3 regions of the Ruminococcus sp. AF17-12 genome follow, and region 1 is predicted to be linked to each of the others. Evidence: riboswitches for the same ligand, from Rfam matches in the RefSeq annotation. Region 1 holds a riboswitch; each other region holds the start of a gene.
The links. Region 1 has a riboswitch for cobalamin ahead of DWW77_RS03995 (sirohydrochlorin cobaltochelatase). Riboswitches for the same ligand answer to the same signal wherever they lie in the genome.
Positions count from the first base shown of each region.

Region 1 (8,324 bases):
ATCGTTTACAGAACTGAGAAGTTTGAGGATATGGTCCGTACCTTCTGCATGAACCCGCGAGGTGTTGTCGTGAATGAAAATACCAACGGTATCATCACAGTAAACGGTCACAGCTACGAAGATCCGGCAAAGCATACCAACAATACAAACTTTGCCCTTCTGGTATCCAAGCATTTCTCAGAGCCGTTCCATGACAGCAACGGATACGGTGAGAGCATTGCAAGACTTTCCAATATGCTTGGCGGTGGTGTTATGGTACAGCGGTTTGGAGATCTGATCCGCGGAAGACGAAGCACAAAAGCCCGTATTGAGGAAAGTTTCGTAACACCTACACTTTCTGCGACACCGGGAGATTTAAGTCTTGTTATGCCGAAACGTATCCTGGATGGCATCATCGAGATGATCTATGCTCTGGATAAGATCGCACCGGGAACCGCAGATGATGATACTTTGCTTTATGGCGTTGAGGTTAAATTCTACAACATGGAGGTCGAGATCGACGAAAATCTGGAAACCTGCCACAAGGGTCTCTTTGTTATCGGAGACTGCAGCGGCGTGACACACTCTCTTTCCCATGCATCTGCCAGCGGAATCTACGTAGCCAGATACCTGGAGCAGGAGTATTTTAACAGATAAACTGCAGAGCAGTTTATCTGTTATGAGCAAGTAGCAAAGCGGATTGCGAATATCTGATGTAAGACAGTCCTTTTCTGATATCAGGGTGATGACAGAAAGGGGCTGTTTTTTATGCAGGATGTGCATGAATATTGGAGAAAGTATTCTGATAATAACTGACAGATACAGGGAGAAAACCGGTTACTGTTCACTGGTAATAATTCGCGAGATATTTTTTGTGAGTGAAGATCACAGAAAACCGTGAATCGTCTGACATCAATCTTGACAAATTTATGAGTTTGTGGTAAAAGTTAGATAACCAGGTAAAAGAAAATATGTGCAAATGTTATAATGATAAGGTTGCATCCAGTCGGATGTGCAAAAGAGAATCCGGTGAGAATCCGGAACGATACCGTCACTGTGAAAGGGGAGCTGCTTTTATAACCACTGGGAGACCGGGAAGGGAAAGCAGCGTGGAACCAAGTCAGGAGAACTGCCTTATTGTGAGATCCAGGGATTCGCGGTTTACGAATCGGTATTCTCCATAACAATACAGAACTTCTTTTTATGTATTTGTATTGCGCAGAGAATCATGTGTGAGCAGGCGGCCGCAGAGAGCTGCTGCTTTTTTGTACATATCAGTATTCTGGAAATACATGAAAAGAGGACAATGAGAAATGAAAAGAAAAACAATGTTAGCTCTGATGCTCGCAGTTTCCATGACATGCTCTATGGGTGCGGCTACAACAGCAATGGCAGCAGAGGATTCTGCTACAGAAGAGAACGCTGAGGCAGCTGATACCACAGAGGCTTCTGATGCAGATCAGGAAGCAGCAGATAATGTAGCAGCTCTGATCGACAAGATCTATGTACAGGAAAGAAACGACACAACAGATGAGGACTGCAAGGCAGCCAAAGAAGCATGGGATGCTCTGACAGATGCTCAGAAAGAACTGGTAGAGGGTGAGAATGCAGATCCGGATTATTTCGGACGTGACACAGGAGATGCTTCCAAGGACGATCCGCGTAACCAGGATGAGATCGGTGAGAATGAACTTCTTGTTGTAAGCTTTGGTACTTCCTTCAATGACAGCCGTGCAGAGGATGTCAAGGGAATCGAGGATGCTCTTGCAGAAGCTTATCCGGACTGGTCTGTAAGAAGAGCATTTACAGCACAGATCATCATCAACCATGTAGAGGCAAGAGATGATGAAGTGATCGATAACATGCAGCAGGCTCTTGACCGTGCAGTAGAGAATGGTGTTAAGAATCTGGTTGTACAGCCTACCCATCTGATGCATGGTGCTGAGTACGATGAGATGACAGAAGCGATCAATGGCTATAAAGATAAATTCGAGTCTGTAGCTATCGCAGAGCCAATGCTCGGTGAGGTTGGAGACGATGCAACTGTGATCAATGATGACAAGAAAGCCGTTGCTCAGGCGATCACAGATACGGCTTGCAAAGAGGCCGGATTTGACAGCATGGATGCAGCAGCTGAGGCTGGCACAGCATTCGTATTCATGGGACATGGAACATCCCATACAGCTAATATTACATACGATCAGATGCAGACACAGATGGAAAATCTTGGATTGAAGAACGCATTCATCGGTACTGTAGAGGGTAAGCCGGAAGATACAGCCTGCGACAAGGTTATCGAGAAAGTAAAAGAAGCAGGATACAAGAACGTTGTTCTTCGTCCGCTGATGGTTGTTGCCGGAGACCATGCAAATAACGATATGGCCGGTGATGATGAGGATTCCTGGAAGAGCCAGTTTGTAGCATCCGGAAACTTCGATAAGGTTGACTGCCAGATCGAGGGTCTTGGAAGAATCGAAGCAGTTGAGAAGCTTTATGTAGAGCATACAAAGGCAGCCATCGATTCTCTGGGAAGCACTGAGGAGTCCGCAGATTCTGATGCAGCAGCAGATACAGAGGCTGATTCTGCTGAGGAGTCCGCAGAATAATAAATATAAAAATATCTGAGTGAGTTCAGATACCTATAAGAAATCAATGTAACTGCCCGGAAAGATCAGGAAGACTGTTTTCCGGGCAGATTGCTGTATCTATGGAAGGGAGAAGATTATCATGAAAAAACGCTATGTAAACTTAATTCTTGCAATGGCAAGTGCATCAGTCCTGGTGCTGGGCTCTGTGCCTGCGATGGCAAAAACAGATGAAACAAAAACAGAGTCCGGTGAGGAAGCAGAAGCTTCCGAAGAAAAGGATACAGATGCAGCCAAAGCAGATACCCTGGAAGATGGCGTTTATACAGCAGAGTTTGAGACAGACAGTAGCATGTTTCATGTAAATGAGGCCAATGACAAAAAAGGAGAGCTCACGGTCAAAGATGGTAAAATGACCATCCACGTAAGTCTGGTTTCCAAGAAGATCGTTAACCTGTTTGCGGGAACTGCCGAGGATGCCCAGAAGGACGGAGCAGAGATCATTGAGCCGACCACAGATACAGTGAAGTACAGCGATGGTTATACAGAGGAGGTTTACGGATTTGATATCCCGGTACCGGCCATTGGTGAGGAATTTAACGTGGCGATCCTGGGAGAAAAAGGCAAATGGTACGACCATAAAGTCAGCGTAAAGAATCCTGTAAAAACCTCTGACGACAAAAAATCCGAAGGGAAAAAACCGGAAGAGCTGAAGCTGGAGGACGGAACCTATGAGACGGATGTAACCCTTACAGGCGGAACAGGAAGAGCATCTGTAGAATCTCCAGCTAAAGTAGAGATCAAGGACAAAGAAGCTACGGCAACCATCATCTGGAGCAGTCCGAATTATGATTACATGATCGTGGACGGCGAAAAATATGAGCCGGTGAACAAAGACGGAAACTCCACATTTGAGATCCCGGTCACAGTCTTTGACGCAGAAATGGAAGTGACTGCAGATACTGTAGCCATGAGTACTCCTCACGAGATTGAGTATACCCTGAATTTTGATTCTTCAAGCATGAAAAAGGAAGAAAAATGAAAAAAATAATTTCATACATATTTCTGACGCTGACCCTGATCCTGGGATGTGCTTTTGCAGTGCAGGCAGCAGAGACAGAACATAAGCCTGCGGATATTCCAGGCCTTACCTTTGACCACAGTATGGAGCTTTCCTACGCAAAGGAATTTAATGTGGATTACTACAACGATGGCTATGCGCTGCTCACCATTGATCAGGAAGGACAGTTTCTTGTAGTTCCCGAAGGCAAGAAAGCACCGGAGGGGCTGGATCCTGACATTGCGGTTCTGCAGCAGCCCATAAACAATATCTATCTGGTAGCAACCTCGGCCATGGATCTTTTCCGCGCTATCGACGGGATTGACAGCATCAAGCTTTCCGGAACCAAGGAAGACGGATGGTATATCCAGGAAGCAAAGGACGCCATGGAACAGAAAAAGATGATCTATGCCGGCAAGTACAATGCTCCGGATTACGAACTGATCCTGAACGAGGGCTGTGACCTTGCCATTGAATCCACCATGATCCATCACAATCCGGAGGTACAGGAGAAGCTGGAGCAGTTCGGGATCCCTGTAATGGTAGAGCGTTCCAGCTATGAGAGTCATCCTCTTGGAAGGACCGAGTGGATGAAGCTTTACGCAGTTCTTCTGGGAAAAGAAGATGTAGCAGAAAAGGTTTTCAAAGAGCAGACGGACAAGCTGGATAAGGTTCTCACAGCAGATAAAACAGACAAGACCGTAGCGTTCTTTTATATCAACTCCGTAGGTGCGGTAAATATAAGAAAAAGCGGCGACTATGTTTCAGAAATGATCTCTCTCGCAGGAGGAAATTATGTTCCGGAGGATACGGGAGTAAATGACAATGCTCTTTCCACCATGAATATGCAGATGGAAGAGTTTTATGCCAAGGCGAAGGATGCAGACTATATCATCTATAACAGTACGATCGACGGGGAACTTAAGACCATTGATGAGCTTCTTTCCAAAAGTAAGCTTCTTGCAGATTTCAAGGCAGTGAAGAACGGAAATGTCTGGTGCACAGGCAAAAATCTCTTCCAGGAAACTACCGGACTTGGAACCATGATCGAGGATATCCACACCATGCTGACTACAGATGATGATTCTCTGGATGATCTGACCTATATGCATAAACTGAAATAAATTCCAGTGTTCGTTTTAACTCCTTTGCCGGTTTCCACCTGTGAGCAGGAAACGAAAGGACAGGATAACAAAACAGAAGAGGAGTGTACCAGAAAAAATGAATGACAGAAAACGCGCAGTCCGATACGGGATCTCTTTTGTGATCCTTGCGGTACTTTTGATCTTTTTATTTATATGGAATGTAAATTCCGGAAGTATCCACCTCTCTGTGAAGGAGATCCTGAATATCATATTCCGGCATCAGGGAGATGAAACTTCTTATAATATCGTCTGGGAGATCCGTCTTCCCAGGATACTGGCAGTGATCATCCTTGGTGGAGCACTTTCTGTTTCCGGATTTTTGCTGCAGACCTTTTTTAACAATCCTATCGCGGGACCCTTTGTACTGGGAATCTCTTCCGGTGCCAAGCTGATCGTGGCGCTTCTGATGATCTTTTTTTTAAGCAGATCGGTGTCCATCGGTTCCGGTGCCATGATCCTGGCTGCTTTTGCAGGCTCAATGATTTCCATGGGCTTTGTGCTCCTTGTGGCAAAAAAAGTCCACAATATGTCCATGCTGGTCATCAGTGGTGTTATGATCGGCTATATCTGTTCGGCCATCACAGACTTTGTGGTGACCTTTGCAGATGATTCCAACATAGTTAATCTTCACAATTGGTCATTGGGAAGCTTTTCCGGTATGACCTGGGGAAATGTGCAGACTATGGCTGTTGTGGTACTTCTTACTATGGTGATCGTATTTTTTATGTCAAAACCGATCAGCGCCTATCAGCTGGGGGAGACTTACGCGCAGAATATGGGAGTTAATATCAAGGCTTTCCGGATACTTCTGATCCTGCTTTCCAGTATTCTTTCTGCCTGTGTGACCGCTTTTGCAGGGCCGATCTCCTTCGTGGGGATCGCTGTGCCTCATATTGCAAAAAGTCTCCTGAAGACTGCCAAACCGCTGCTTGTGATCCCGGCCTGTTTTCTGGGCGGTGCAGTGTTCTGCCTGTTCTGTGATCTGATCGCAAGAACTGTATTTGCACCGACGGAGCTGAGCATCAGTTCTGTGACAGCAGTTTTCGGAGCACCGGTAGTTATCTATATCATGATTCACAGACAGCAGAGGATATAAACGATGAAATCATATTTTTTTTATACAGATCAGCTGACCGTAGGCTATGATGGAAAACCGCTGATCAAAGAGATCAATATTCAGCTGAATAAAGGAGAGATCCTGACACTGATCGGTCCCAACGGTGCCGGAAAATCTACTATTTTGAAGAGTATCACAAGACAGCTTTCCCTGATCAGCGGAACGGTATATCTGGAACAGGAACAGATGAGCCGGATGACCAACAGGGAAGTGTCAAAAAAACTGGCTGTAGTACTTACCGAACGCATGCGACCGGAGCTTATGACCTGTGAGGATGTGGTATCCACCGGACGATATCCCTATACCGGAACTCTCGGGATCCTTTCCGCAGAGGACAAGGAAAAAGTTAAAAGTGCCATGGAGATGGTTCACGCCTGGGATCTGAAGGATCGGGATTTTACAGCCATCAGTGACGGACAGAGACAGCGTATCCTTCTGGCACGCGCCATCTGCCAGGAACCGGAGATCATTATCCTGGATGAACCGACCTCCTTCCTGGATATCCGGCATAAGCTGGAGCTTCTTGCCATTTTGAAGAAGATGGTATTGGAAAAACAGATGACGGTGATCATGTCCCTTCATGAGCTGGATCTTGCCCAGAAGATTTCTGACCAGGTGATCTGTGTTCATGGAGATCACATTGAGAAATATGGTGCACCGGAGGAAATCTTTACTTCCGATTATATTCGGAAGCTTTATGGCATCACCCGTGGAAGCTATAATGCAGAATTCGGCTGCGTGGAAATGGAACCTCCGGCCGGAAAACCGGAGGTGTTTGTGATCGGAGGAAATGGAAGTGGGATTCCGGTATATCGGAAGCTGCAGCGACAGGGGATTCCTTTTGTGACCGGAGTTCTCCATACCAATGATGCAGATTATCAGGTGGCAAAAGAACTGGCTGCAAAAGTGATCACGGAGAAGCCTTTTGAATGCATTTCGGAGTCTGCCTTTGAAGAAGCACTGGAGTTCATGGGAAAATGTGAAAAAGTGTACTGTCCGCTGAAGGATTTTGGTATCATGAATGAAAAAAACCGGGAATTGTTGAAAAAAGCAAAAGAAACCGGAAAATTAAACCAGATCAGATAAGTTCTCTGGGAAAATGAGAAAAGCAATAAAACGCTGTCAGAAATGAGTGATATAATTTCCGGCAGCGTTTTTTATATAATATAAATTACAAATATTTCAGCAGCTGTGTTATAATATGACAAGAACGACAGATCGTGAAGCGCTCGCATTCGTGGAGATGTAAGTAACGAAGAGGAATGTCCGCTTTACACCGCAAAAGTTAAGCAGATACAATCGATCCGAAAAAATATATGGAGGGAAGATCAATGAAAAAAAGAAACATGATCGCAGCTCTGCTCTGCAGTGCATGCCTTGTGGCAGGAAGTGTAAATCCCGTATTTGCAGATGCATCGAAGGTAGTAACACTTGGAGCAGATCTTACGGATGCTCAGAAGCAGACAATGATGAAATATTTTAATGTAAGTTCCGATCAGGTGCAGGTGATGACCATTACAAATGAGGATGAGCATAAACACCTGGATAATATCGCACCACAGTCCCAGATCGGTTCCAGAACTTTGAGCTGTGCCTATGTGAAGCCTACACAGTCCGGCGGGATCAAGGTCCGCACAGCAAATCTGAACTGGGTGACAGGTAATATGATCGCAACGACACTTTCCACATCCGGTGTGAAGAACTGTGAAGTAGTTGCTGCCTGCCCGATGGAAGTATCCGGAACAGGTGCACTTACCGGTATCCAGATGGCATATGAGAAGGCCAGCGGAGAGAAGCTGGATGAGACCAAGACGAAGCTTGCCAACCAGGAGATCGTAACCACTGGTGAGCTTGCAGATAAGGTTGGTAAAAATGAGGCGACAACAGTTGTAAACCAGTCCAAGATGGATGTGATCCAGAACGGAGTACAGAATGCAGATGAGATCCAGAATATTGTTATCAATGTGGCTGAGCAGAACAATATTTCCGTAAGCCAGGACGATATTGACAGGATCGTGTCTCTTCTGAAGCAGATCTCACAGCAGGATTACAATTATGATGATGTGAAGGAAACACTGGAGCAGGTAGATGCCAATACCACAGGCCAGACCTCTTCCTCTGATGATACGCTGGATGGCGAGAGCAGTGATGAAACCGTAGATGTGGATGCAGATTCTTCTGATGATATCGTCAACAATGTAAATGACAGCATTCTTGGTGACGATGTGATCCAGAGCTCCACAGAGGATCCGGGTCTTGAGGAAGAAACAGGAGCAGATTCTCAGGATACAAGCAATGAGACCGGAATCCCGGATGCTACCGACGACGGAACCTATAGCAATGAGGAAAGCTCGGACGAAAGCAGCACAGACGAAAGTACCTCTGATGAGAGCAGTACAGACGAAAGTGCTTCTGACGAGAACAGCACAGAGGATAGT
Region 1 is NZ_QUGY01000003.1:65,205-73,528, reverse strand. Features, by position in the region: gene DWW77_RS04000 (NAD(P)/FAD-dependent oxidoreductase) at 1-636, shown strand, start outside; cobalamin riboswitch at 956-1,130, shown strand; gene DWW77_RS03995 (sirohydrochlorin cobaltochelatase) at 1,293-2,585, shown strand; gene DWW77_RS03990 (hypothetical protein) at 2,707-3,606, shown strand; gene DWW77_RS03985 (ABC transporter substrate-binding protein) at 3,603-4,748, shown strand; gene DWW77_RS03980 (FecCD family ABC transporter permease) at 4,846-5,865, shown strand; gene DWW77_RS03975 (ABC transporter ATP-binding protein) at 5,869-6,972, shown strand; gene DWW77_RS03970 (DUF1002 domain-containing protein) at 7,218-8,324, shown strand, end outside.

Region 2 (8,324 bases), on a different contig from region 1:
ATGGATAACCCTTGCTGTTTTCTTCTGTTACATAAGGAACTGTCGGAGACATAAGTCCGGTTGCCGGATTGCCGTAACCATCCAGCAGATCATTTACAATGCTTTCTTTATTTGTTGCATAGTTCAGTGCCTGACGTACGTTTATATCCTGAAGCGCCGGTGTATCATAATTTTCGATCAGATAGTAAGAAAGTGTGGAAACCTGCTGTTCTGTCGATAAATTTTTATCTGCCTGGATAATACTGAAGCTTTCGGATGGAATATCCTGAAGATTCAGATCTGCCTCTCCACTCTGAAGTGCCATCACTCTGGCATCACCGTCTACCACCTGTTTCAGAACTACTTTATCAATATTTGGTTTCTCACCGTAATAATTAGGATTTGGTACCAGGACAACCTCCTGACCGCTTTCATAACTGTCGATCATCCACATTCCGGTACCCACTTCCTGACAAAATTCTCCGTCTTCATCCAGTGCACTTTCACAGGTGAAACGGAATGGTCTTGGATAGCTGAATTCGATCAGCAGTGTATAGCATGGTTCTGCGAACTTAAATTCTACAGTATAATCATCTACCTTTGTAACATTTTCCAGTTTGGCTGAAAAGTTACCGATCACATCCTGTTCCACCCATCTGTTATAATTCCACATCACATTGTCTGCATTAAACTCTGTGCCGTCCGAGAATTTCACATCTTTTCTTAAATGGAACGTATAGGTTGTGCCATCTTCGCTGATATCCCAGGATTCTGCCAATGCCGGTTTGATTTCTCCATTTTCTCCGTAACGTACCAGAGGATCATAGATCATTTCATAAAGACGAAAATCCGGACCACTTTTTACCGGGTCACAAAGTTCAGGAGTCAGATCAATGGATGTCATTGCCGTAACTACTTTTTCCTCTTTTGCCTGTACATTGACACCTGTCAGTAAAGTTGCCGCCACCATGCTCAATGCTATCAATTTTGCTACACGTCTTTTCTTCATTTCTTCCTCTCCTTTGTTTGTTTTATATTTTACAGCATATGACATGCCGCAAAATGTCCTGTTTCAATTTCTGTCAATTCCGGTATATGCTCTCTGCATATATTTGTACATCTTCTGCACCGGTTCTGATATGGGCAGCCCTGTTCCGGAATGGTATCTGAAAATATTTTCTTTTCCTGCAATCCGATTCTTCGCATTTTCGGTTCTTTTACCGGAATAGAATCAAACAGATCTTTTGTATAAGGATGTACGGCAGTCTCCTTTAAGCTGTCCGTATGATCGATAAACTCGACCACGCGTCCCTGATACATAATAGCCACCTCTTTGCAGAGATATGGAACGTTGGACAGATCGTGAGTGATCAGTAAATAGGTCATCTCATATTTTTCCTGCAGCTCATTTAACAGATGCAGGATCTGCTTTCGTATGGAATAATCCAGACTGGATACCGGTTCATCACAGATCACAAGCTCCGGTCTTAATACCAATGCTCTCGCAATATTAGCTCTCTGACACTGACCTCCTGAAATCTGTCCAACATAACGGTTGCGGATATCCGGATCAAGCCCCGTCTGGATCAAAGCCTCCTTTACTCGCTCTTCATACTCACCCTCTTGCAGTTTTTCATGTAATTTCAAAATTTCCAAAATATTTTCTCCAATGGTATAACCGGGATCAAATACCCCGCTACTGCTTTGAAAGACCATCTGAAGATTCTTGCGATATGGACGAAACTGCTTTTCAGACAAATCCTGCATTTCCTGTCCCTGAAACCAGAATTTTCCATCTGTAGGTTTCTCCAGGCCGGCGATCAGCTTTCCGAATGTAGTTTTACCACTTCCACTTTCACCGATCAGAGCCATGGATGATCCTGCATGGATTTCCAGACTTACATCATCCACTGCCTTCACAATTTTTTTCTTGCCATAATATTTTTTTAAATGTTCTGTCTTTAACAACGTACTCATACTTTTCCCCTATAAAACTGCATCCAGCAGTTTTTTTGTATATGAATGCTGCGGATGATAAAAGATCTCTTCAACCGTTCCGTTTTCCACTATTTCGCCGTCTTTCATGATCGAAACATCATCTGCGATCTCTGCCACCACACCCAGATCATGCGTAATAAATAACACGCCCAGATTTTCTTTCCTGGATAGCTGATAGATTTCTTCCAGAATCTGCTTCTGTACGGTTACATCCAAGGCTGTCGTCGGCTCATCTGCGATCAGATAATCCGGTTTCATGGACATGGCAATAGCGATCATAACACGTTGGCACATACCACCAGACAATTCGTAAGGTTTTTTCTTCATCAGTTCTTCCGGATCACGCAGATTCATCATCCGCAGACTTTCCAACGCTGCTTCCCTTGCCTGTTTTTTGCTCATTCTGTGATGTTTTCTCAGTCCTTCCAGAAGCAGTTGTTCAACTGTAAAAAGCGGATCAAGAGCAGCAGTCGGATCCTGAAAGATCATTCCGATCCTGTCTCCGTATAACTGTCGTTTTTCTTTTCCTGATAACTTCAGAAGACTCTTTTCGTTCAGTGTCACATCTCCGGATATCACCTTTCCATTTCCTGCAAGCAGATTCATGATCGTCAGAGAGGTAACTGACTTTCCGCTTCCGCTTTCTCCCACCAGAGCATGGATCCTTCCGCGCTTTACTTCCAGACTGACATCTTTTACTGCATGAACCATTCCGTGAGAGGTCTGAAACTCCACATGTAATCTTTTTACCTTTAGAACATCATTTTTGGGCTGTTCCATTCTGTATTCCCTCCCCCAGATAATTAAATGCCAGAACAATGATCATGATCAGTATGCCCGGATAAAACATCAGTCTTGGATAAGTCTGAATATAACTTCTACTGTCACTGAGCATGATCCCCCATTCCGGTGTCGGTGCCTGCACACCAAGGCCTATAAAGGAAAAACCGGCAATTGACAGAATGATCGAACCGATTTCCATTGTTGCCAGTGCGATCACAGATGGCAGGATATTTCTCAATACATGCCTGAATATGATCCTTGCGTGGCCGCAGCCGCCGGCTTTTAGTGCGGTCATATAATTTTTATTTTTTTCCTGAAGTGTCAATGCTCGGGCAAGCCTTGCATATTCTGCCCAGGATACGACCGATAAGGACAGAATCAGATGAGCGCCGCTGGCTCCTACGGTTCCTGCAATGGCAAGTGCCACAATAAAGACCGGCATAGCCATAAATACATCAATGATCCTCATAATTATCGAATCGATTTTTCCACCTACATATCCGGCAAACAGTCCGATCGGCACCCCGACACATACGGTGATCAGAAGCACCGTAAAGCTATAGCTCAGTGAATACCGGCTGCCCCAGAGAAGTCTTGATAAAATACATCGTCCCAGCTGATCAGTACCTAAAGGATATGCCGCCGACGGATTCTTTAATTTTATCGAAACATCCACAAGCAGTGGATCATGTGGCGCCAGTACAGGTGCAAAAATAGCTGCCAATGCAAAAATTATGACCACCATCAATCCTATTTTTGTTTTCGGTGACCGGAATACCTGTTTCCAGTACAGATTCTGGATCATGCTTTTTTCTGTTTTCTGCTTTCTTCTGCTTCCCATTCTATGATCTCTCCTTTACTTTAACTGGATTCGCCGGTCAATCGCAGAATAGGCGATATCCACAAGAAAATTTAATACTACAATGCCAACAGCCAGAATAAAGATAAAACATTGCAGCACCGGAGTGTCTTTTGAGATCACGGATTTCAATGCCAGATTTCCGATTCCCTGAATTGAAAAAATACTTTCTATCACAGCTGAGCCACAGAAAAAACCGATCACAATTGATACCAGACGTGTCAGCACAGGAATCAGGATATTTTTCAGACCATGACGCAAAATTACATTTACAGATGACAATCCCTTAGCTCTGCTGGCACGTATGTAATCCTGCTTCAGCACCTGTATCATATTGGTACGGATCAATCTCGTCATAATTCCAAAGAAACTGATATCCATGGCAAATGCCGCAAGAATCGGGATGCCTCCGGCATCTCCTCCGATCACGGAAATCACTTTTAGCTTTACTCCAAATATATAGAGCAGCATCAGACCGATCCAGAAAGACGGCATAGATACACTGAGGGACGACAAAATGCGAATGACTTTATCCAGAACTCTGTTTTCATAAATTGCCGACAAAATTCCGAGAGGGACTGATACGATCATCAACAATAAAAACGAAGTAACTGCCAGTTTAAATGTCTGTGGAAAATATCTTTTTAATTCCTCAAAAGCCGGTTTTCTGGTAGAATATGATTTTCCAAAATCGCCATGAAGTGCCTGATCCAGCCATTTCCCGTATTGTACCAGCACCGGCTGATCCAGTCCTTCCTCATGCCGTACTTCTTCTACCTGCTCCGGTGACGGATGCTCATATTTTTTCTCCGCCAGCACTCTGGCCGCATCACCTGCCGATATAAAACTCAGCATAAAAATAATAAATGTAACCGCCAGCACTACCGGAATCATAAATATAAAACGCTTTGCAATTACTTTTCCCATCTTCATCTCTCCTCATTTTTCATCTGTTTATTCGGTTAAAATAAAAAAAGCTGATATGATCCAGCATCATATCAGCACAAAAAACAAACCTCTACCTCAAGCAGAGCTTATTCCTTCTGTATCCCATCCGAATCAGAATTCTTCTGTCAAAAAGGCAAGTCTCCTGACTCCAGTTCTTCCTACTTACCATCTTCCCGGATCTCTCCAGTGATATTTTGGTTTTCGTCCCTGTCACAGTAGCGGTGGCTGTTCTGGCATTTCACCAGATTCCTTATTAAGTACTTTGTACACCCTTCTGACTATTCAATTTTCATAGTTGTAAGTATCATAATATCATACTTTTCTTTTTATATAAATAGTTTTTTGTCAAAAGAAACATTATGTATGAACGGTGACTTCTTTATATTTCCGTATAATGATCATATAACTTACGAATAATAAAACAGCTGCACTGCTCCATGCACAGATCTCTGCATAGTATATTCCATCTTCACCGATCAGTTTTGGCAGCAGCAGCGCAACACTGACACGCATTATAAATTCTGCAATACCGCTGGCAAGCGGAATCAAAGTATTACCCAGGCCCTGGATAGCGGAACGATACACATACAGCAGATACAGCACCCACAAAAAGACAGCCATGATAAACAAATACTTATATGCTATATCCAATACCTGTCGGGTCTGATCCGGTTCACCGGATACAAACAGGGACAGTACATTACGTCCAAACAGTACCATCATGCCGGAAATGAAAGCCGAAGTGAGCACTGCCATATAAGTGCCGCTGCGCACGCCTTTTCGAATCCTCTGATATTTCTTTGCACCAAGATTCTGGCCCACATAGGTTGTAATAGCATATCCATATGAAACGGCAGCCATCTCCAAAACCCCATACAGCTTGTTCGATGCCGTAAATCCCGCCACAAACAGAAAACCAAATCCATTGATCACATACTGTACCACAAGTCCTCCCACGGAGATGATCACATTCTGTATCGCAAGAGGAACCGCCAGTTCCAAAAGCCGCAAACTCATAGAAGGCTGCCTGTAAAAATCCTTCTTTTCCAGGCGGATATCCGGGATTTTACGTAATACGATCAAACAGTACAAGGCTGAAAATCCCTGTGCGATAACGGTCGCCACTGCTGCTCCGGCTACACCCCAGCCAAAAACCGCCACAAACAACAGATCCAGTCCCACATTGATCACTGCTGCCACTGTCATTGCGATCAACGGTGATCTGCTGTTTCCAAGTGCCCGAAGGATCGCTGCAAATATATTATAAGCAGCTATGATCGGGATTCCTGCAAAGATCAGCCGCAAATATAGCATTGTCAGATCAATGACATTATCCGGTGTCTGTAAAAATAAAAGAACATGATAAACTGTACCTTCACTTACTGCGAGTACGACCACAGACAGTAATGCTGTCATGATATAGCTTTTCGCTACTGCACATTTCAGATTTTCCTTTTCTCTTGCTCCATAATACTGAGATACAAGAATAGAAAAACCCTGTGTGATACCTGTCATGATCCCCAACACCAGCCATACCAGCCAATCTCCGGCACCTACTGCCGCCAGTGCCTTAACTCCTACCACTTGTCCGACGATCATGGTGTCTGCCATTGTATAAAACTGCTGAAAAATATTTCCAAGCATCATTGGTATGGCAAAAGTTATGATCAGTTTTCCGGGAGATCCGGCAGTCATATCTTTTTCATTGGTTCCCATAAAAATCTCCTTTTCTTTTCATCCTTGTCCGCTATTTTACAAGGGACTCTTACGAAACACAAGACTATTTTTTCACAAAGTTTTTCTCATATTTTTGGTAGCTATTACATCTTTATGATCATTATTTTTAATGGATCATTTTTGTCACGCCTATCTTAAAACTCTTTCTTCTTCATGGCGCTCATACTATACTTATACGAAGCAAACCATATAAGCAGACTTAACACAATGAGGGCAATCGCAATTTCAAGATCCCCTATTCCCCCTATCATATGCAGAATACTTTCTTTTAATCCCAAGTTAGCCTTCACAAAAAATCCAATTGTATAACAAATTGCAAAAATAATTAAAATTGCGATTGGCAGCACAATTCGCCCTTTCTCTCCTTCGAACCTTATCCTGATCGCGATCATAATTCCCGCAATTGCCTGAAACACAAAAAATGTGATCAACTCCATTGCCAGCATTTCCAGATCAAACACCTCTTCAGGATTTATGAGTACCATAATTCCTGCACAGATCATTCCAATGCACCATCCACATGCTGTCATGATAAAGGAAAAAATATATTTTTCTCTGACATATATTTTTTTATTTACGGGTAAAGAAAATAAATATGTGTAACCATGGCCATTTTCATCATAACTGATCGTATTACCTGAATATATCGCCAGAACAGATGGGATATACATTGCAATGAAAGCAGCTGCCTTTTTTCCTGTAAGTATAAAAAACAATGCTACAAACACTAACACCAAAAAAAGATTACCACCCTGTCGAAAAAACAATCGAAAATCCTTTTCCAAAAGACCTCTGATTCCTTTCATCATCTTTCGCCCCCTGTCAACATCAGGATCACCTGATCGAGTGATCCGCTCTCTACTACGATTTCCGGATAATTTTCTATATAATACTGCTTCTTGTTCGTCAGACAGGCAACTCCAAAAAACTCTTTTTTCTCTTTCAAAAGATACCTTTTATCCACTGCCTGATATTGTTCCTCACTGACCTTCAACACTGCATATTTTTCAAGAATCGTATCCATCGCTTCATGAAGTATGATCTTTCCTTTATGTATCACATAAATGTCATCACACAGATGTTCTAAGTCCGAAGAAATATGTGAACTGATCAGGATACTTCTCTCCGGTTCTTCTTCCATATACTCTCTTAAAATATCCAGCATCCTTTCCCTCGCTCCGACATCAAGCCCTGCTGTCGGCTCATCCATAAAATTAGGCATCCCTCTCCCAGCCCTCTAAAACACTGGCTTTAACGTCAGAGACACGAGTGTATCGTGTTCACTATTGTTCTCAAAGCGTTAGCTCTACTCCTTCTTGTTCCAGTGCAGCACTCAACTGTTTTGCATAAGTCACCTGTCCACACTTTTTCATTCCATATAAGATTCTTAAACATATATTTCTTTGTTTTAGTTTTCTTATGAGATATGTTCCGTCAAACGCCTTAGAGACTATGTCATCATGAACCTCTTCCAAATGTTCAACCGCTAAGAAACTATTACTCATCTCACTAAAACATAATAGTGTATTTAATGTATTCATAGAAATGCTGGATAAATATTTTTTCAAAATCTCCCCATTCTTTTGTATTTTGCGTAAATCGAACCCTATCTCTTTACCCTTGTTGTCAGATTTACTTTTCTCAGAATAGTATCTAACCAATGAAGCGTATTCTTTTAATTCATTTTCTGTAATTGACCCGAATACTTTCTCGCATCCAATATTTACCGAAAACTCTCTATTTTCCTTAATTAGATTTACAGCATCTGAAAATTCTTTACTTCCGAGATGATATTCTTGCTTAATCTCATCTTTGACTTCTTTGAATTTCTCTGTTCTCCATTCTTCATATACAGGAAGCCGCTTCGAAATATCCCATATATCTGCTCTCGACAAGCTCTTGGTAAATGTTCCTAGCGAATATTCAAAGATACAATTATCCAGAAAATATATCAAATCATCAAATTTTTTCATTACTTCCTTAAATTCTGTTTCTAACAATTCAATACTTACATGAGAAA
Region 2 is NZ_QUGY01000021.1:10,643-18,966, reverse strand. Features, by position in the region: gene DWW77_RS16730 (nickel ABC transporter substrate-binding protein) at 1-988, opposite strand, end outside; gene DWW77_RS16725 (oligopeptide/dipeptide ABC transporter ATP-binding protein) at 1,018-1,956, opposite strand; gene DWW77_RS16720 (ABC transporter ATP-binding protein) at 1,966-2,757, opposite strand; gene nikC (nickel transporter permease) at 2,738-3,601, opposite strand; gene DWW77_RS16710 (ABC transporter permease) at 3,617-4,546, opposite strand; cobalamin riboswitch at 4,683-4,856, opposite strand; gene DWW77_RS16705 (MATE family efflux transporter) at 4,925-6,283, opposite strand; gene DWW77_RS16700 (ABC-2 transporter permease) at 6,439-7,113, opposite strand; gene DWW77_RS16695 (ATP-binding cassette domain-containing protein) at 7,110-7,514, opposite strand; gene DWW77_RS16690 (hypothetical protein) at 7,597-8,324, opposite strand, start outside.
Region 2: linked by a shared signal. The riboswitch ahead of DWW77_RS16710 (ABC transporter permease) and the one ahead of DWW77_RS03995 (sirohydrochlorin cobaltochelatase) in region 1 are both predicted to bind cobalamin.

Region 3 (8,324 bases), on a different contig from region 1:
GCTAACGAAGCCGGAGCAGATGAAATCTATAAAGTGGGTGGTGCACAGGCCATCGGAGCACTTGCATATGGAACCGAGAGTATTCCAAAGGTTGACAAGATCGTAGGACCCGGAAATATTTTTGTTGCGCTTGCAAAAAAGGCAGTTTATGGATACGTAAGCATTGATTCTATTGCCGGCCCAAGCGAGATCCTCGTTCTTGCAGATGAGACTGCAAATCCTCGTTATATTGCAGCAGATCTTCTTTCTCAGGCAGAACATGATGAGATGGCATCTGCGATCCTGATCACAACAAATGAGAAATTTGCAGATCAGGTAGATGAAGAAGTCAGAGGTTTTGTTGAGGTACTTTCCAGAAAAGCCATTATTGAGAAATCCCTGGAGAACTTTGGTTATATCCTGATCGCAGAAGATATGGACGAGGCCATTGAGGCTGCCAATGAAATTGCTTCTGAACATATGGAGATCGTCACAAAGAATCCTTTTGAAGATATGATGAAGGTACGAAATGCAGGTGCGATCTTTATCGGAGAGCACAGCTCTGAACCCCTTGGAGATTATTTTGCAGGACCAAACCATGTACTTCCTACCAATGGAACTGCCAAATTTTTCTCCGCACTTTCTGTAGATGATTTTATCAAAAAATCCAGTATTGTATATTATTCCAGGGAAGCACTCCGAAAGATCCACAAGGACATCATCCAGTTTGCCACATCGGAACAGCTGACTGCACACGCAAATTCCATTGCAGTCCGTTTTGAGGAAGAGGACAAGGAGAACGAATAATGGCAAGAGAAGCACTGATCGAAAGAAACACAAAAGAAACGCAGATACGTCTGCAACTGAATATTGATGGAACAGGAAGTTCCGATATTGATACAGGTATTGGCTTTTTTGACCATATGCTGGACGGTTTTACGCGCCATGGACTGTATGATCTTACGCTGAGAGTCCACGGTGATCTGAATGTAGATGATCATCACACCATTGAAGATACAGGGATCGTCCTTGGAAACGCTATCCGTGAGGCAGTTGGCGACAAAAAAGGGATCAAACGTTACGGCAGCTGTATCCTTCCTATGGATGAAGTGCTTGTGCTCTGCGCAGTAGATCTTTCCGGAAGACCTTATCTTGGATGGGATGCAGAGTTTTCTACGGAAAAAATAGGAGATATGGCTACAGAGATGGTAAAGGAATTCTTTTATGCAGTATCCTATTCCGCAGCAATGAATCTTCACATCAAGGTTCTTTCCGGAGGAAACAGCCATCATGTGGCAGAGGCCATGTTTAAAAGCTTTGCGAAAGCCCTTGATGCAGCAACACAGTACGATTCCCGGATCACAGACGTGCTTTCTACCAAGGGAAGCCTCTGATACAGAAGGAGACCACTTATGAACAAACAGTTGATCCCATGCCTTTATCTTCATTCAGAAAAGGCGGTAACAGGATTTGGACAGAGAAATCTTTTCGGAGACGGAAATGTAGAAACACTTGCAAAATTTTACGGTGACAATGGGGCAGATGAGCTTCTAGTATTTGACTTTTCTTCCGCAGATGCAGAGCATGACCGTGCGATCGGAAAAATCCGTGATATCTGTCAGGTATCTGAGATCCCGGTGATCGCAGCGGGAAATATCAAACGTATGGAAGATGTAAAAAAGCTGATCTATGCGGGATGTGCCAAAGTTGTACTGAATTTTTCGAAAGAGAATAATATCAAGCTTCTGGAAGAAGTATCCCGGCGCTTTGGAAAAGAGCGTATGATGATCAGCATCTCTGATCTGAGAGAATTCACAGAAAATCAGGATCTGATCGAAACATATGCAGACACTGTTCTGGCTTTGGACACTGTCGAAAATGAAATTGCAGAGATTTCTCAGATTTCCATTGTTCTTCATACCGATGAAAACAGATCTGAGAACGTTCTGGAGCTTTTAGGAGAACCAGCTGTGTCCGGACTTTGCGGTGCTTATGTAAGCAGTCTTGAAAATGATCTGCATACATTTAAGGAAACCTGCGAAGAAGCCGGAATTCCGGTAAACACATATAAAAGTAATATTGCATGGTCGGACTTTAAATTAAACAGTGACGGAATGGTTCCGGTTATTGTCCAGGATTACCGGACGGATGAAGTACTGATGCTGGCCTATATGAATGAGCTGGCTTTTAACACAACATTGAAGCTTGGAAAAATGACATACTGGAGTCGCAGCCGGAATGAGCTCTGGACCAAAGGTCTGACATCCGGCCACGTACAGTATGTAAAGTCTCTTACCATTGACTGTGATAATGATACGATCCTTGCCAAAGTGGAGCAGGTGGGCGCAGCCTGCCATACAGGAAACCGTACTTGTTTCTTCAAACCGCTGATGAAAAAGGAGTACGATGATACCAATCCTCTTCACGTGTTCCAGAATGTGTATGATGTGATCACTGACCGAAAAGAACATCCAAAGGAAGGTTCCTATACCAATTATCTTTTTGATAAAGGAATCGACAAGATTTTGAAAAAAGTCGGTGAAGAATGCACAGAGATCGTCATTGCAGCCAAAAATCCGGATAAAGAAGAAATTAAATACGAAATTTCAGATTTTCTTTATCATATGATGGTACTCATGGTTGAAAAAGGAGTCAGCTGGGAAGAAATTACCAAAGAATTGGTAAAAAGATAAATTATATATCATTCAGGAAAAAAGCTTTTGTACGTCGGATCAAAATGAACGATTACGAAAGCTTTTTTCTGTTTTCCCGGAATCTTAAAAGAATATGTACAATTTCGGTTAGGCATGATATACTTATCGTCAAAAGTGCGGAAATATAAAAAAGGAAAAGGGAAACAACCAATGATCAAAATTGATGACTGGGTGATTGAAAAAGGAGAGAAGGCACAGGGAAAAATTAAGATCACAGGATACGGCATAGCAATGCCGGCAACTGTGATATGCGGAGTGAAAGACGGACCGACGATACTGATCACAGCAGGAATACACAGTGCGGAGTATGTGGGGATCCAGGCGGCAATGGAACTTGCAAAAGAATTTCAGCCGGAAGAACTGAAGGGAAATGTGATCATCGTTCCACTGGTCAATGTCAGCGGCTTTGAGCATCGCACTATGAGTCTGGTCTATGAGGATGGCAAGAACCTGAACCGCGTTTTCCCCGGAGATCCTGAGGGAACAGCTGCAGATCGTATTGCCTATACTATAGTGACGAAACTTTTTTCTATAGCAGATTATTATATCGACCTGCATAGTGGAGATGGGTTCGAACAGCTTCATCCCTATGTTTATTATGTAGGGGTTGTAGATGAAAAAACAGCAGAGAAGTCATTACATATGGCACGGCATATCGGCGTAAAATATGTGGTCCGTTCCACAACTGCCACAGGTGGCGCCTACAATTATGCTTCTTCTCTTGGAATTCCAAGTATTCTTATCGAAAGAGGCGGACACAGCTACTGGACCTGGGAGGAAGTAGAACAGGATAAAAGAGACGTCCGTCACCTTGTTTTTCATCTCCAGGGAAAGGCGTGTCATGGTCTGAAGCATTACCGTCAGATGCTTCTTGAAAATGTAGTCTATGAATATGCGCCGTATACCGGATGCTGGTATCCATCCAAGAAGCCTGGAGAGTACTTCTTTAAGGGAGAAGAATTGGGTGAACTGAGAGATTACTATGGAAATTTACTTTACACATCTATTGCAACTGAAAACGGAGTCGTACTTTATCAGACAGCCAGTCTGAACATTATTGAAGACGGACCAATGATCGCATATGCAGCGATCACGGAGACTCTGACCTGATAGTAAACAACCTTTTCAGAACGCTTCTGTCTGAAATCATATTGAAACAGTAAGAAAACCGGGTTTTACCATTTGCTATTCTATTTGTAAAAATAGCGAGGTAAAATCCGTGTTTTTTTAGCAGATCAGATAAATCCAATTGTCAAATCCCCCATGGGGGATATATACAATTCAAGCATCTTTAACAAAATTTATGAGTTTTCTAAAAATATAACATTTTTCCATAGACATAAACTATAGTTTTATCATATAATGTTTCAGTAATTTGACAGCATTTGCTGATTTTCACATCAGCCGTTGTAAGTTCTGAGAGGATTAATAGGGAAACCGGTGTAAATCCGGTACGATCCCGTCACTGTAAGGGGAAATCCTCAGACAAAGTACCACTGGTCGAGTGCGTGAGAAATAGACCGGGAAGGTGTCTGAGGGTAAGGATCCTAAGTCAGGAGACCTGCTTGCAATTGTTTTAAAATGATTCTTACGGAAGATAGGAAGCATATTTATTTTGTGTGCCCGTATTTCGTCACGGGCTTTTTTCGTGCAAATTTTCTAAAATTCCATGCATATTCTGCATATTAAGAATCCAATAGTTTCTTTTATCTAACTAAATTAAAACGGCAATGTTAAAATCGCATCAAATGAGGAAAGGAGTAAAACGTGACAAAGAAACAAGTAGGAAAAAGATTTCTCCAGATTATCATTGTATTATTTGGAATCAGCTTTTTCACATTTGGACTGACCTACCTGTCACCTGGTGATCCTGCGGAGATCATGTTGACAGAGTGTGGTAATCTTCCAACACCGGAACTTCTGGAACAGACAAGACATGATCTCGGCCTTGACCAGCCATTTCTTGTGCAGTATGGTTCCTGGCTGAAAGGTGTTGTAACAGGAGATATGGGACAGTCCTATTCTTTCAAAATGCCGGTAACGGATAAACTGGTATCCTGTTTCTGGCCGACGCTGAGGATGTCGTTGCTGGCACTTCTGATGATGGTCATTATTTCCATACCGCTTGGAATACTGGCCGCTGTATATCAGAACAAATTCCCGGATTATTTTGTAAGAGGAATTACCTTTGTGGGAGTATCTGTTCCAAGCTTCTGGCTGGGCCTGATCCTTCTCAGCATCTTTGGTGTTCAGCTTCGCTGGATCAATGTTGCCGGAGGCAGTACAGATTTTAAATCCATGATCCTTCCGGCGCTGACACTTGCACTTGCCATGTCTGCAAAGTATACCAGACAGGTAAGAAGTGCAGTACTGGAGGAACTTCACCAGGATTATGTCACAGGTGCAAGAATGCGTGGGATCAAGGAAAGCGTCATTCTCTGGAAACACGTTCTTCCTAATGTAATGCTTCCGCTGGTAACACTGCTGGGGCTTTCCCTTGGAAGTCTTCTGGGAGGTACTGCAGTTGTAGAGATCATTTACAACTGGCCTGGAATGGGAAATATGGCAGTAAAGGCAATTTCCTGTCGTGACTATCCTCTTGTACAGGGCTATGTACTCTGGATCGCGATCCTGTACATGTGCATCAACCTGCTTGTGGATCTGTCCTATACTTATCTCGATCCAAGACTTAAGGAGGATAGATAATTGAAAAAGGTATTACGAACATTCAAAGAAAATAAACAGTTCACTCTTTTCTTTATTCTGGGTCTCGTGGTGATCGGTGTTGCGATCTTTGCGCCGCAGCTCTCACCATATGATCCTCTGGATGCAGTTATGACCGAATCACTGCAGGAGCCAAGCTCCGCTCATCCGTTCGGAACGGATAAGCTTGGACGAGATCTTCTTTCCCGTGTTATCTTCGGAACAAGAACCTCTCTGATCATGACCTTATGTCTGGTTGCGGTGATCTTTGTGATCGGTACATTTTTAGGAGTTATCGCCGGATATTTCGGTGGTGTTGTGGATGCAGTGATCATGCGTATCGCGGATATGATGATCTCATTCCCCGGCCTTGTTCTGGCCATTGCCATTGCCGGTATGCTCGGACCGAATCTGGTCAATGCCGTTATCTCCATTGCGGCTGTAAGCTGGACAAAATATGCCCGCCTTGCAAGAAGTATGGTTTTGAAAGTCAAGAAGAGTCTTTACATAGAGGCAGCTGTGGTAAACGGAACAAAGACCTGGAAAATTCTTCTTGTACACGTTCTTCCCAACATGGTAACCCAGATGGTGGTAACTGCAGCGGCAGATATCGGAACCATGATGCTGGAACTGGCTTCCCTTTCATTTCTGGGATTTGGTGCAACCGCGCCGACACCGGAATGGGGACTGATGCTGAATGAAGGAAGGACCTACATGGCAAAAGCGCCATGGCTTATGATCTACCCTGGTATCGCTATCGTGATCTGTGTTGTTGTTTTCAACATGCTTGGAGACAGCATCCGTGATGTACTGGATCCGCGCCAGGATCAATAAAACAACTCTGTAACAAACCAACACCATATGATCAGTATTATTTATCTTTAGGAGGATGAAATGAGAAATAACGTAGTTAAAAAAGTGCTGGCTGCTACACTTGCATGCATGATAACTTTTTCCATGACAACAGTGGCTCAGGCAAAAGGTGACAAAAAAAGTGATAAGGAGATCACCATCGGAGTAACAAGCTTTGCAGATACACTGGAGCCGACAGAGCAGTATTTCAGCTGGGTAGTATCCCGTTATGCGATCGGAGAGTGCCTCACAAAATTCGATGAGAACGGTGAGATCGTTCCATGTCTTGCAGAAGAATGGGAGAACAGCGACGATGGAAAAACATGGACCTTCAAGATCCGTGAGGGCGTAAAATTCTCCAACGGCGACGATATGACACCAGAGATGGTAAAAGCTTCCATCGAGCGTACCGCTGAAAAGAGTGACCGTGTTCCGGAATTCTTTGATCTCGACAGCATCGAGGTTGATGGACAGAACCTGATCTTCCACCTGAACAGAGCAAATGCAAACATGGCCGGATGCCTTGCAGACCCGCTGTTTCTGATCGTAGATACAAATGTAGATGATTCTACATTTGCCATGGAAGGACCGATCTGTACAGGACCTTACGCAGTAGAATCTTTCAGCCCGACGGATTCCTGTATCGTAGTAAAAAATGAGAACTACTGGGATGGAGAAGTTCCCCTTGATAAAGTTACACTGAAATGTGTGGATGACCAGACAACACGTTCCATGGCTCTTCAGACAGGTGAGATCGATATCGCTTACAACCTGAAAACAGAGAACCTGGTTGAGTTTGAGGGAAATGACAATTACGACATCCAGGAGCTTCAGTCTCTTCGTTCCACCTATGCATTCATGAACCAGAACGAGGATCATGCACTCAGCGATAAGGCTCTTCGCCAGGCACTTCTTCGTGGTCTTGACAAGGAAACATACTGCAACACTCTTCTCGAGGGTGGTGCAACAGCTGGTAAAGCACCGGTTCCTCCAACACTTGACTTTGGATTCGATGATCTGAAGGATGAGAATTCCTATGATCCGGACAGCGCAAAGAAGATCCTTGATGAGGCCGGATACAAAGATGTTGACGGTGACGGATTTGTAGAAACTCCTGACGGAGATCCTCTTGTTCTTGATTTTGTTATCTACACAAGCCGTGCCGAGCTTGGTGTATACGCACAGGCAGCACAGGCCAGTCTGAAGGAGATCGGTATCAACGTAAACCTGAACACAGTAAGTTATGAGACACTTCTTGACATGAGAGATTCCGGTCAGTATGACCTTCTGATCTGGAACGTGCTGGTAGCAAACACTGGAGACCCTGAGAACTACTTAAGAGAGAACTGGTACAGCTCCTCTGCAAACAATACTGCAGGATACAATAACCCGGAGGTTGACAAGCTTCTTGACGAGCTTGCGCAGACATTTGATGAGGACAAGAGAAAAGATCTCATCATCGATATTCAGCAGGATATCATGGATGATGCTGCAACTGTATTCTTTGGTTATGAGACAACCTACCTTTTCTCCAACAAAAAGGTAACAGGTGTTAAGATGTATCCAATGGATTATTACTGGCTGACAAAGGATATCACTCTTGCCGAGTAAAGGAGCGCTTATTTATGCTTGAGATCAAGGATCTTTCCGTTCAGTACGGAAAACAGGCACCTACCATTGAACATTTCAACCTTTCCATGAAGAAGGGGGAGATCATCAGTGTGGTAGGCGAGAGTGGAAGTGGAAAAACAACCGTGATCCGTGCTGTCCTCGGCGCACTTGCCGGAGGTGGCCGGGTCAGCACCGGAGATATTCAGTTTAACGGACATTCTCTGCTTTCCAATACAAAGAATGAATGGAGAAATTTAAGGGGTACCCGCATTTCCATGATCTTCCAGGACTGCGGCGGAACCCTGAACCCTATCCGTAAGATCGGAAGTCAGTATGTGGAATATATCTGTACACATACGGATATATCCAAAGCAGAAGCATGGAAGAAGGGATGCTCCATGCTTCAGAAAATGCGTCTTCCGGACGCGGAAAATATCATGAAAAGTTATCCTCACCAGCTTTCCG
Region 3 is NZ_QUGY01000009.1:37,560-45,883, forward strand. Features, by position in the region: gene hisD (histidinol dehydrogenase) at 1-786, shown strand, start outside; gene hisB (imidazoleglycerol-phosphate dehydratase HisB) at 786-1,373, shown strand; partial or broken gene DWW77_RS18620 (HisA/HisF-related TIM barrel protein) at 1,392-1,766, shown strand; gene hisIE (bifunctional phosphoribosyl-AMP cyclohydrolase/phosphoribosyl-ATP diphosphatase HisIE) at 2,094-2,672, shown strand; gene DWW77_RS11040 (M14 family metallopeptidase) at 2,844-3,803, shown strand; cobalamin riboswitch at 4,088-4,276, shown strand; gene nikB (nickel ABC transporter permease) at 4,461-5,399, shown strand; gene nikC (nickel transporter permease) at 5,400-6,230, shown strand; gene DWW77_RS11055 (ABC transporter substrate-binding protein) at 6,291-7,859, shown strand; gene DWW77_RS11060 (ABC transporter ATP-binding protein) at 7,874-8,324, shown strand, end outside.
Region 3: linked by a shared signal. The riboswitch ahead of nikB (nickel ABC transporter permease) and the one ahead of DWW77_RS03995 (sirohydrochlorin cobaltochelatase) in region 1 are both predicted to bind cobalamin.